DNA from 3 places in the Micromonospora sp. DT228 genome. Region 1 is predicted to be linked to each of the others. Evidence: predicted binding sites of a transcription regulator. Region 1 holds the regulator's gene; each other region holds the start of a gene.
What was found. Region 1 encodes HrcA, which represses chaperone genes, less so after heat shock. Its sites were predicted from a motif close to GGTTNGCACNCTCNNNNNGAGNGTGCNAACC; they were not measured.
Positions count from the first base shown of each region.

Region 2: groES (co-chaperone GroES) is a predicted target of HrcA. The motif match lies at 1,938-1,968, and genes of this name have one in related genera.
Region 3: groL (chaperonin GroEL) is a predicted target of HrcA. The motif match lies at 1,544-1,574, and genes of this name have one in related genera.

Region 1 is NZ_JBNCKO010000021.1:36,872-40,440, forward strand. Features, by position in the region: gene dnaJ (molecular chaperone DnaJ) at 1-854, opposite strand, end outside; gene hrcA (heat-inducible transcriptional repressor HrcA) at 930-1,952, opposite strand; gene ACLQ29_RS30665 (DUF4870 domain-containing protein) at 2,119-2,760, shown strand; gene hemW (radical SAM family heme chaperone HemW) at 2,827-3,569, opposite strand, start outside.
Region 2 is NZ_JBNCKO010000002.1:130,929-134,497, reverse strand. Features, by position in the region: gene groL (chaperonin GroEL) at 1-1,419, opposite strand, end outside; gene groES (co-chaperone GroES) at 1,490-1,804, opposite strand; gene ACLQ29_RS03875 (THUMP-like domain-containing protein) at 2,064-3,248, shown strand; gene ybaK (Cys-tRNA(Pro) deacylase) at 3,259-3,569, shown strand, end outside.
Region 3 is NZ_JBNCKO010000005.1:275,885-279,453, reverse strand. Features, by position in the region: gene groL (chaperonin GroEL) at 1-1,349, opposite strand, end outside; gene ACLQ29_RS13065 (hypothetical protein) at 1,622-2,788, opposite strand; gene ACLQ29_RS13060 (cold-shock protein) at 2,884-3,087, opposite strand; gene ACLQ29_RS13055 (GNAT family N-acetyltransferase) at 3,457-3,569, shown strand, end outside.

The DNA of each region.
Region 1 (3,569 bases):
CCCAGCGCCGCTGCGGTCATCGGCACGGTGACCCGACAGTGCAGGTCGTCGCCCTTGCGGGAGTAGACGTCGTGCGGCCGCTCGTGGATCTCCACGTAGAGGTCACCGGCGGTGCCGCCACCCGGGCCGACCTCGCCCTGCTGGGCCAGCCGGATCCGCATGCCGTCCTCGACGCCGGCCGGGATCTTGACGGTCAGCGAGCGGCGGGTGCGTACCCGGCCGTCGCCGGCGCAGGTGGGGCAGGGGTGCGGGATCGTCGTGCCGTAGCCCTGGCACACGGTGCACGGCCGGGCGGAGACCACCTGGCCGAGGAAGGTGCGCTGCACCGACTGCACCTCGCCGCGACCAGCACACGCCTCGCAGGTCGCCAGGTGGGTGCCGGCGGCCGTGCCGGCGCCGGAGCAGGTGGTGCAGAGCACTGCGGTGTCGACGGTGATCGGGGCCTCGACGCCGAAGGCGGTCTCGTGCAGGTCGAGTTCGAGGCGCAGGATCGCGTCGGCGCCCGGCCGGGTCCGTGGACGGGGGCCGCGCGCCCCACCGGCCGCGCCGCCGAAGAACGCGTCCATGATGTCCTGGAAACCGACGAACGGGCCGGCGCCACCGGGGCCACCCGGGCCGCCGGCGCCACCGCCGCCCGGGGCGAGCGGGTCGCCACCCAGGTCGACGATCTGCCGCTTGCGGTCGTCCGAGAGGACCTCGTACGCGGCGTTGATGTCCTTGAACTTCTCCTGAGCCTCCGGGTCCGGATTGACGTCCGGGTGGAACTGGCGCGCCAGCTTGCGGTAGGCGCGCTTGATCTCGTCATCGGAGGCTTCCCGGCTCACACCGAGGATGCCGTAGTAGTCCCTGGCCACTGCGTTCCGTGTCCTCATGTTCGTCTCGCGTTGCGCCGATCCGGCGGCAAACAGCCGGCCGTCGGCCCTGACTGGTCAGTTCTGGGCCAGCAACTCGCCCACGTAGCGTGCCACGGCGCGCACCGTGGCGATATTGCCGGGGTAGTCCATCCGGGTGGGCCCCAGCACCCCCAGGCCGCCGACGATCGTGGCGCCCGGGCCGTACCCGGTGCTGACCACCGAGGCGGCGCGCAGGTTGTCGAACTCGTTCTCGTCGCCGATCAGCACCCGGGTCGTGCTCGGCTCGGTCTCACCGATGAGCTTGAGGAGCACGACCTCCTCCTCCAGCGCCTCCAGGATCGGCCGTAGCGAACCCTGGAAGTCGAGCAGGCCGCCCCGGGTGAGGTTCGCGGTGCCGGCCAGGGCGATGCGTTCCTCGTGCCGCTCGACAAGCGTCTCCAGCAGCACCGTGGAGAGCGTGGTCATCGCCGGACGCAGCTCGGACGGCACCTCCTCGACGAGCGCCTGCACCAACGGTGGCGTGTCGGACAGCCGCGCGCCGGCGAGCTTCTCGTTTACCAGCCGGCGCAGGTCGGTGACGTTGTCGGCGGGCACCGGCCCGGGCAGCTCCACCAGCCGCTGCTCCACCCGCCCGGTGTCGGCGATCATGACGAGCATCAGCCGGGTGGTGGAGATCGGCACCAGTTCCAGGTGCCGAACCGAGGAGCGGGCCAGGCTCGGGTACTGCACGACGGCCACCTGCCGGGTGAGCTGGGCGAGCAGTCGCACCGTGCGGTGCACCACGTCGTCGAGGTCGACCGCGCCGACCAGGAAGCGCTCGATGGCCCGACGTTCGGCCGGGCTGAGGGGCTTGACCCGGGACAACCTGTCGACGAAGAGCCGGTAGCCGCGGTCGGTGGGCACCCGGCCGGCACTCGTGTGCGGCTGCCGGATGTAGCCCTCCTCCTCCAGCACGGCCATGTCGTTGCGGACCGTGGCCGGGGAGACCCCGAGCTGGTGCCGCTCGACAAGCGCCTTGCTGCCGACCGGCTCCTGGGTGGAGACGTAGTCCTCGACGATCGCGCGGAGCACGGCGAGTTTTCGGTCGTCGAGACCCATCCTCCGCACCTCCTGTCGCACGTCGGCCGCCGGTGCCGTGGGCCCGGCCGGGCCGTCCTGGCACTCGACTGTAACGAGTGCCAGTCTACGTCGGCGTACCCGCCGGCGCGATGATCAACGGTCGCCCACTGGTGCGGCGTTGCCACGGACCCCTACCGTGACACCCATGACTGAACCTCCTCGCCCTCCCGGCGCGGGTGACCCCGGCAACTACCCGCCGGAGCCGACCTCTCCCAGCTCGTACCCGTCGGCCGAGCCACCCACCGCACCACTGTCCGGGGCGCCTGGCCCGGGCGGCTATCCCCCGGCCGGTGGCTATCCGCCGCCCACCGGTGACCAACCGCCGTCGGGCGGCTACCCCCCGGCGGGGGGCTATCCGCCGCCCGGCGGCTACCCGCCCGGTGGCAACCCGGCTGGCGGATATCCGACCGGCGGCGCCTACGGCGGCCCCGGTGGCGGCTTTGCCAGCAACGAGGACAAGACCTGGGCGCTCGTCGCGCACTTCGGCGGTGCCGCCGGCATGATCCTCAGCGGCGGGGTGCTGGGCTGGATCGGCCCGCTGGTGGCGCTGCTGGCCCGCGGCAACCAGTCCCCGACGGTACGGTCGCACGCCGTGGCGGCGCTCAACTTCCAGCTCCTCTGGTCGATCGTCGGCCTGGTCGGCTGGGTGCTGTCCTGCATCCTGATCGGCTTCCTCGGGGTCGTGGCGGCCTTCATCCTCGGTGCCGTGTTCGGCATCATCGCCGGCATCAAGGCCAACGAGGGCCAGCTCTACCGCTACCCGCTCTCGGTCAACTTCATCAAGTGACCTCCTCCGGCCGCTCCCCCGGCCGGTAGGCGCCCCGCTGCCCCGGTCCGGGGCGGCGGGGCTGGCTCAGGGCAGCAGGTCGCGCACGACCGCGTCGGCGAGCAGCCGCCCGCGCAGGGTGAGCACCGCCCGACCGGCCGCGTACTCGTCGGCGGCCAGCAGGCCGCCGGCGAGGGCCCGCTCGGCGCCCGCCCGGCCGGTGGCGTCGAGCACCGCCAACGGCAGGCCGCTGGCCAGCCGCAGCCGCAGCATCACGTCCTCCATGTGCGTCTCGTCGACGGTGAGCACCTCGCGGGCCAGGCCGGGAGACGCGCCCGCGGCCAACCGCTTGGCGTACGCCGAGGGGTGCTTGACGTTCCACCAGCGCACCCCGCCGACGTGGCTGTGTGCCCCGGGCCCCAGCCCCCACCAGTCCGCGCCGGTCCAGTAGAGCAGGTTGTGCCGGCACCGGGCGTCGTCGGTGCGAGCCCAGTTGGAGACCTCGTACCACGAGAGCCCGGCCGCGTCGAGCGCGGCCTCCGCGGCCAGGTAGCGGTCCGCGGCCACGTCGTCACTGGGGTACGCCAGCTCCCCGCGCCGCATCCGGGCGGCGAGCCGGGTGCCGTCCTCAACGATCAGGGCGTACGCGCTGACGTGGTCCACCCCGGCGGCCACGACCTGCTCCAGCGAGGCGGCGAAGTCCTCGGGCCGCTCCCCCGGGGTCCCGTAGATCAGGTCCAGGTTGACGTGCTCGAACCCGGCGTCGCGCGCCTCCAGGGCGGCGGCGGTGGCCCGGCCGGCGCTGTGGGTGCGGTCCAGGATCGCCAGCA
Region 2 (3,569 bases), on a different contig from region 1:
GCCCCACTTCAGGTCGGCGACCTTCTGCGTCACGACGTAGCCGTCGTGACCGGCGTTCTGCGCGATCCAGCGCAGCGGCTCGACGAGCGCCTTGCGCACGACCGAGACACCGATCTTCTCGTCACCGGTGAAGCCCAGGTCGTCGTCGAGCACCGAACGGATCTGCACCAGGGCGGCGCCGCCGCCGGGGACGGTGCCCTCCTCGACCGCAGCCTTGGTCGCCGCGATGGCGTCCTCGATGCGGTGCTTGCGCTCCTTCATCTCGACCTCGGTGGCCGCGCCCGCCTTGATGACGGCGATGCCACCGGAGAGCTTCGCCAGCCGCTCGGCCAGCTTCTCCCGGTCCCAGTCGGAGTCGGAGGCCTCGATCTCCTTGCGGATCTGGGACACCCGGTCGGCGAGGTCGGCCTTCTGGCCGCCGCCGTCGACGATCGTGGTGTTTTCCTTGTCGACCACGACGCGCCGAGCGGTGCCGAGCACCTCCAGGCCGACCTGGTCGATCTTGTAGCCCAGCTCCGGGGCGACCAGCTCGGCGCCCGTGGAGATCGCGATGTCCTGGAGCATCGCCTTGCGCCGGTCACCGAAGCCCGGGGCCTTGACCGCGCAGACCTTGAGGGTCTTGCGCAGCGAGTTGACCACCAGGGTGGAGAGCGCCTGGCCGTCCACGTCCTCGGCGATGATCAGCAGGGGCTTGCTGTTCTGCAGGACCTTCTCCAGCAGCGGCAGCAGCTCTTCGATCGCCGAGATCTTCTGGGTGGTGACCAGGATGTACGCGTCCTCGAGGACGGACTCCTGGCTCTCCAGGTCGGTGACGAAGTTCGGCGAGATGAAGCCCTTGTCGAACTGGAGACCCTCGGTCACGTCCAGCTCGGTGGTGAGCATGGAGCCTTCCTCGACGGTGATGACACCGTCGCGGCCGACCCGCTCCATCGCCTCGGCGATCAGGTCGCCGATCGTGGCGTCCTGCGCGGAGATCGTCGCCACGTTCGCGATCGACTCCTTGCTGGTGACCTCGGCGGCCTTGCCGAGCAGCGCCTCGGAAACCTTTGTGGCCGCCGCGTCGATGCCCCGCTTGAGGCCGGCCGGGTTGGTCCCGGCGGTCACGTTGCGCAGGCCCTCGCGAACCATCGCCTGGGCCAGCACGGTCGCGGTGGTGGTGCCGTCGCCGGCGACGTCGTTGGTCTTGGTCGCCACCTCCTTGACCAGCTGCGCGCCAAGGTTCTCGTACGGGTTGGTGAGCTCGATCTCCTTGGCGATGGTCACACCATCGTTGGTGATCGTCGGCGCACCGAATTTCTTGTCCAGGACGACGTTGCGCCCGCGCGGGCCGAGGGTGACCTTGACCACGTCCGCGAGGGCGTTGACACCGTGCTCCAGCAGGTGCCGGGCGTCGTCCGAGAAGCTCAGGATCTTCGCCATTTATGTCCCTTCGAAGCGCCATTGCCCCGGCCCGGCGAGCCGGACCGGGGCAGTGGCACTGATCGGTTGCTTACTTCTCGATGACCGCGAGGACGTCGCGGGCGGAGAGCACCAGGTACTCCTCGCCGGCGTACTTGACCTCGGTGCCGCCGTACTTCGAGTAAAGGACGGTGTCGCCGACCTGCACGTCAACCGGAACCCGGTTGCCGTTGTCGTCGACGCGCCCCGGGCCCACAGCGAGGACAGTGCCCTCCTGCGGCTTCTCCTTGGCGGTGTCGGGGATCACGATGCCCGACGCCGTGGTGGTCTCAGCCTCGTTCGCCTGGACCACGATGCGGTCCTCGAGCGGCTTGATCGCAACCTTGGTCGCGGTAGTCACGGGCATACCCTCCTGGGGTACTGGTTTCGTTGCTGGTCGGCGGGGCCAACCAGCGTCAATCTGCCTCATGCCACCGGGCGGGACCGTCGTCGCGGGTGCCGGTCCGCCTGGCGTGCGCACCCGGGTCGCGAGACCCGGAAGCTGGCACCCTCAGGGTGAGAGTGCTAATCGCAGGTTATTCCGTGGCTAGCACTCCGTCAAGGAGAGTGCCAGCGAGTCGCGCCCCGCCAGCCCGGTTTTCCGGGTCCACCCGGACAATGACCGGGTGGATCTCGATCAGCTGGCGGCGCTGCGTACCCCCGAGGGGTCGGCCGCGCTCACGGCGGCGGCCGGGCTGGCCGGCGGTGATCCGCTGGCCGCGGCGTCGGCGCTGCGCGCGGCCGGGGTGCCGCCGACGTTGGCCGCGGCGGCGCTCACCCAGGCCGAGCTGCGGCACCGCGCGGTCGGCAAGTTCGGCCCGGCCGCCGCCGGGATGTTCCTCACCCGCCCCGGGCTGGAGCAGGCCACCCGCCGGGTGGTCGCGGATCGTCGGGCCGCCCGGCTGTCCGCGGCCGGCGTCCGCACCCTGGCCGACCTGGGCTGCGGCCTCGGCGCGGACGCGCTGGCCGCCGCCCGCGCCGGCATCCGGGTGTACGGGGTGGAGGCCGACCCGCTGACCGCCGCGATGGCCGCCGCCAACGCCGCGGCGGCCGGGCTGGCCGAGCTGTTCACCGTCGAGTGCGGCGATGCCACCGCGTTCGACGTCTCCCGCGTCGACGGGGTCTTCTGCGATCCGGCCCGCCGCTCGACCGGCACCGGTCGGCGGATCTTCGACCCGCGCGCCTACTCGCCGCCGTGGGATTTCGTCACCGGGCTGGCCGAGCGGGTGCCGCGCACAGTGGTGAAGGTGGCCCCGGGCCTGGACCACGCGCTCATTCCGGCCGGCGCGGAGGCGGAGTGGGTAGGCGTGGACGGCGACCTGGTGGAGGCCGCGCTCTGGTGCGGCGAGCTGGCGGAGGTGCCCCGCCGCGCCACGCTCTACCGCGCGGAGACCCGGCGCCAGCTCACCGGCTCGGGTGCTGACGAGGCCCCGGTCGGGCCGCCCCGGCGTTACCTGTACGACCCGGACCCGGCGGTCATCCGCGCGCACCTCGTCGCCGAGTTGGCCGCCGAACTGGACGCCACTCTCGGCGACCCGAGCATCGCCTACCTCTACGCGGACCTGCCGACCCGCACCCCGTACGCGCGCTGCCTGGAGATCACCGACGTGCTGCCGTTCTCGCTCAAGCGCCTGCGGGCGTTGCTGCGCGAGCGCCGGGTGGGCCGGGTGGAGATCCTCAAGCGGGGTTCGGCGCTCACCCCGGAGCAGCTCCGGCGGGACCTGCGGCTTTCCGGCGACGCGGCGGCGAGCCTGGTGCTCACCCGGGTCGCGGGCGCACCGACCGTGCTGATCGGTCGGCCGGTCGACTAGCGTCGCCGGTGTGGCGGGACAGGGCACACCGGCGACGGCGCTGTTGGTCAAGCGCGGGGTCGCGCATCGCACGCATCCCTATCGGGTGTCGCCGGACGCCCCGAACTACGGCGCGCTGGTCGCGGTGGCGCTGGGCGTGGCACCGGAGCGCGTCTTCAAGTCGTTGGTGACCGAGGTCGACGGCGCGCTCACCGTGGCGGTCGTTCCGGTCACCGGCGAGCTGGATCTCAAGGCGCTCGCGGCGGCGGTCGGTGGGAAGCGGGCGGCGCTTGCCGACCGGACGGTCGCCGAGCGGGCCACCGGCTACGTACGCGGCGGGAT
Region 3 (3,569 bases), on a different contig from region 1:
CGCAGCGGGGCGTCCAGCGCCACCTTGACGATGTTCGCACCGGTGGCCTCGTCGCCGACCAGGTCGAGCTTGTCGAAGGCGGTCTTGCCGGCCTGCACCAGCGCGACGCCACCACCCGGGACGATGCCCTCCTCGACGGCGGCCTTCGCGTTGCGAACGGCGTCCTCGATGCGGTGCTTGCGCTCCTTGAGCTCGACCTCGGTGGCCGCGCCGACCTTGATGACCGCAACGCCGCCGGCCAGCTTGGCCAGCCGCTCCTGCAGCTTCTCCCGGTCGTAGTCGGAGTCGCTCTTGTCGATCTCGGCCCGGATCTGGTTGACCCGGCCCTGGATCTGCTCGGCGTCACCGGCACCGTCGACGATCGTGGTCTCGTCCTTGGTCACCACGACCTTGCGGGCGCGGCCCAGCATGTCGAGGCTGGCGGCGTCGAGCTTGAGGCCGACCTCCTCGCTGATGACCTGGCCACCGGCGAGGATGGCGATGTCGGTCAGCATGGCCTTGCGGCGGTCACCGAAGCCCGGCGCCTTGACGGCGACCGACTTGAAGGTGCCACGGACCTTGTTGACCACCAGGGTGGCGAGGGCCTCGCCCTCCAGGTCCTCGGCGATGATCAGCAGCGGCTTGCCCGACTGCATGACCTTCTCCAGGATCGGGAGCAGGTCCTTCACCGACGAGATCTTGCTGTTGGCGATCAGGATGTACGGGTCGTCGAAGACGGCCTCCATACGCTCCGGGTCGGTCATGAAGTAGGCCGAGATGTAGCCCTTGTCGAAGCGCATACCCTCGGTGAGCTCCAGCTCCAGCCCGAAGGTGTTGCTCTCCTCGACGGTGATGACGCCTTCCTTGCCGACCTTGTCCATCGCCTCGGCGATGATCTCGCCGACGGTGCTGTCGCCAGCGGAGATGGAGGCGGTGGAGGCGATCTGCTCCTTGGTCTCGACGTCCTTGGCGAGCTTGGACAGCTCCTCCGAGACGCTCGCGACCGCGGCCTCGATGCCCCGCTTCAGGGCCATCGGGTTGGCGCCGGCGGCCACGTTACGCAGGCCCTCGCGAACCAGGGCCTGGGCCAGGACGGTCGCCGTCGTCGTGCCGTCACCGGCAACGTCGTCGGTCTTCTTGGCGACCTCCTTGACCAGCTCAGCGCCGATCTTCTCGTACGGGTCCTCGAGCTCGATCTCCTTGGCGATGCTCACACCATCGTTGGTGATGGTGGGGGCACCCCACTTCTTCTCGAGCACGACGTTGCGGCCCTTGGGGCCGAGGGTCACCTTTACGGCGTCGGCGAGCTGGTTCATGCCCCGCTCGAGGCCGCGGCGCGCCTCTTCGTCGAACGCGATCATCTTGGCCATACGGCGTTGTCCTCCTGGACACTCACGGGCCACCCGAGATGTGTGCCCCGGATGGGCCGCCTGGTGTACGCACCTTGGGACGTCGCCACCTGGCGACGACGACGTCCTTCGGCCGGGCCGGATAGCCCGCGACGACCGGCCATGTGTCGCCCCGGCGTCTCCACGCCGGTGCAACCTGGCCCCACCGTCCCGACCATTGGCACTCACGGTATGCGAGTGCCAATGACTTGTTTAGCACTCTCCCCTGCCGAGTGCAAGCACGATGCCGCCGCTCAGCCGAGTTCCGCGGCCAGTCCAACGGTGTTCACCGGCGCCTCATGGGCTCGCTGCTCGGCGTACGTCATCAGCAGACCGACCATCTGGGCGAGGTGGGCGGGCAGGGCCAGCACGGCGGTGACCCCGATCACCGCCACCACCCCGACGGCCGTACCCGGGGACGTGAGGGGATCCGTGCCGAACAGGGGGGTGCCCGCCCCCTCCAGGGCGCCGGTGACCACGTTGACGACGATGACCGCCAGGGCCACCAGAGCCACCCGACCGAGCAGGAGGCCGAGTCGGTCGTGGAACATCCGGAACGACCGGCCGATGGGGTCGCGGCGTTCGAAGAGATAGACCGGGCCGGCCATGCTCAGGGCGAACGTCAGATAGATGCCCGGCAGCACGCAGCAACAGAAACCGATGCCGGCGATCAAGCTGGTCAACAGGGTCCAGCCCCAGAGCCCGAGTGCCCGACGGAGGCCGTACCGCAGCGCCGATTCCAGGTTGCCCGGCTGACCGGACGCCTGCTGCGTGATCACCCAACTGCCGGCGGCCCACCCGATGGCCTGCACCAGCCCGACCAACAGGCTGCCACCGATCGCCACGGCGAGAAGACCCGCCAGATCGACGGCGAACGTGTCCGGCAGCACGGGAGTCGGGTCCGATCCGACCTCGGCTTCCCATCTCGCCGTCGGGTCGAGGCCCAGGGCGAGCACCGAGAGCACGGCCGCCGGCAACACCTGGGTGAGCAGCATGATGGGCACCAACTGCCGCCAGCTACGGCGCAACGCTCCCAGACACCTGTTGAACCAGCCGGCCAGACCGGCGCCACGGGGAGTGACCAGGGGGTCGTTCGGATCGAATCCGTAATCCGGCGGGTACCAGCCAACCGGCGACCCCGGATACCACGGCACTGCACCGTAGGGACCCGACCCGGGCGGGTAGCCGCCGGTGGGCGGGAACGTCCAACCCGGCGGCGGCGCACCCCAGGCGCCCTGCGCCGGATCCCAGCCGGGCGGCGGGCCGACCGGAGGTACGCCCGGCCGCAGCTCGGATGGCGTCTCCGGAGTCACGCCGGAACTGCCGTACGGCACGGTCGGATCGGACGGCACGGTCGGATCGGACGGACCCGGCTCCCCCGGCCCGGAGGGTGGGGTGGGCGGGGGCCACTGGTCAGTCATGAACGCTCCTCAGCATTGGCTGGAACGGCCACGATCTTCCCGGTTGTGCGCCCGTGTCGCAGCCCCGACGCGCGGAGCCGATCAAGGAGGAAAGCTCAGGCGATGACGCGTACGTGCTCGGCCTGCGGGCCCTTCTGACCCTGGGCGATCTCGAACTCCACCCGCTGGCCGTCGTCCAGCGCCTTGTAGCCGTCCATCTCGATCGCGGAGAAGTGAACGAACACGTCCGGACCGCCGTCGACGGCAATGAATCCATAGCCCTTTTCGGCGTTGAACCACTTCACGGAGCCCTGTGCCACGGTGCACTTCCCTCACTATGCGCGGTGTTGCCTGACCTGGCGCACGGCACGGCCGGACGCCCACCGGCCACCACCCTCAGCGATCGATGGCGACCATTGGAAAAAGGTGACCGAAATCGCACGCTACACGAGGAGTGACGGCCGCGCACGGCCACAAATCGGGCATATTCCGGGGCGATCGGACTGCGCCTGTCGGCCGGCTTCTCGATCCACCGGATCCATGTCGGCGATTGCGCGACACAGCCCCCGAAAGCCCCGCCGCCGGACGCCGCGCCACCGGGCGGACCGGGCCACCGGGCGGACCGGGCCACCGGGCGGACCGGGCCACCGGGCGGACCGGGCCACCGGGCCTGTGGTAGGCATGCGGGCATGACCACCGATACGGGCGCGACCGCCCTACGGCAGGCGGAGATCCGCCGGGTCCGGCCGGAGGACGCCGCCCGGATGCGGGCACTGCGTCTGGAGATGCTCGCCGACGCGCC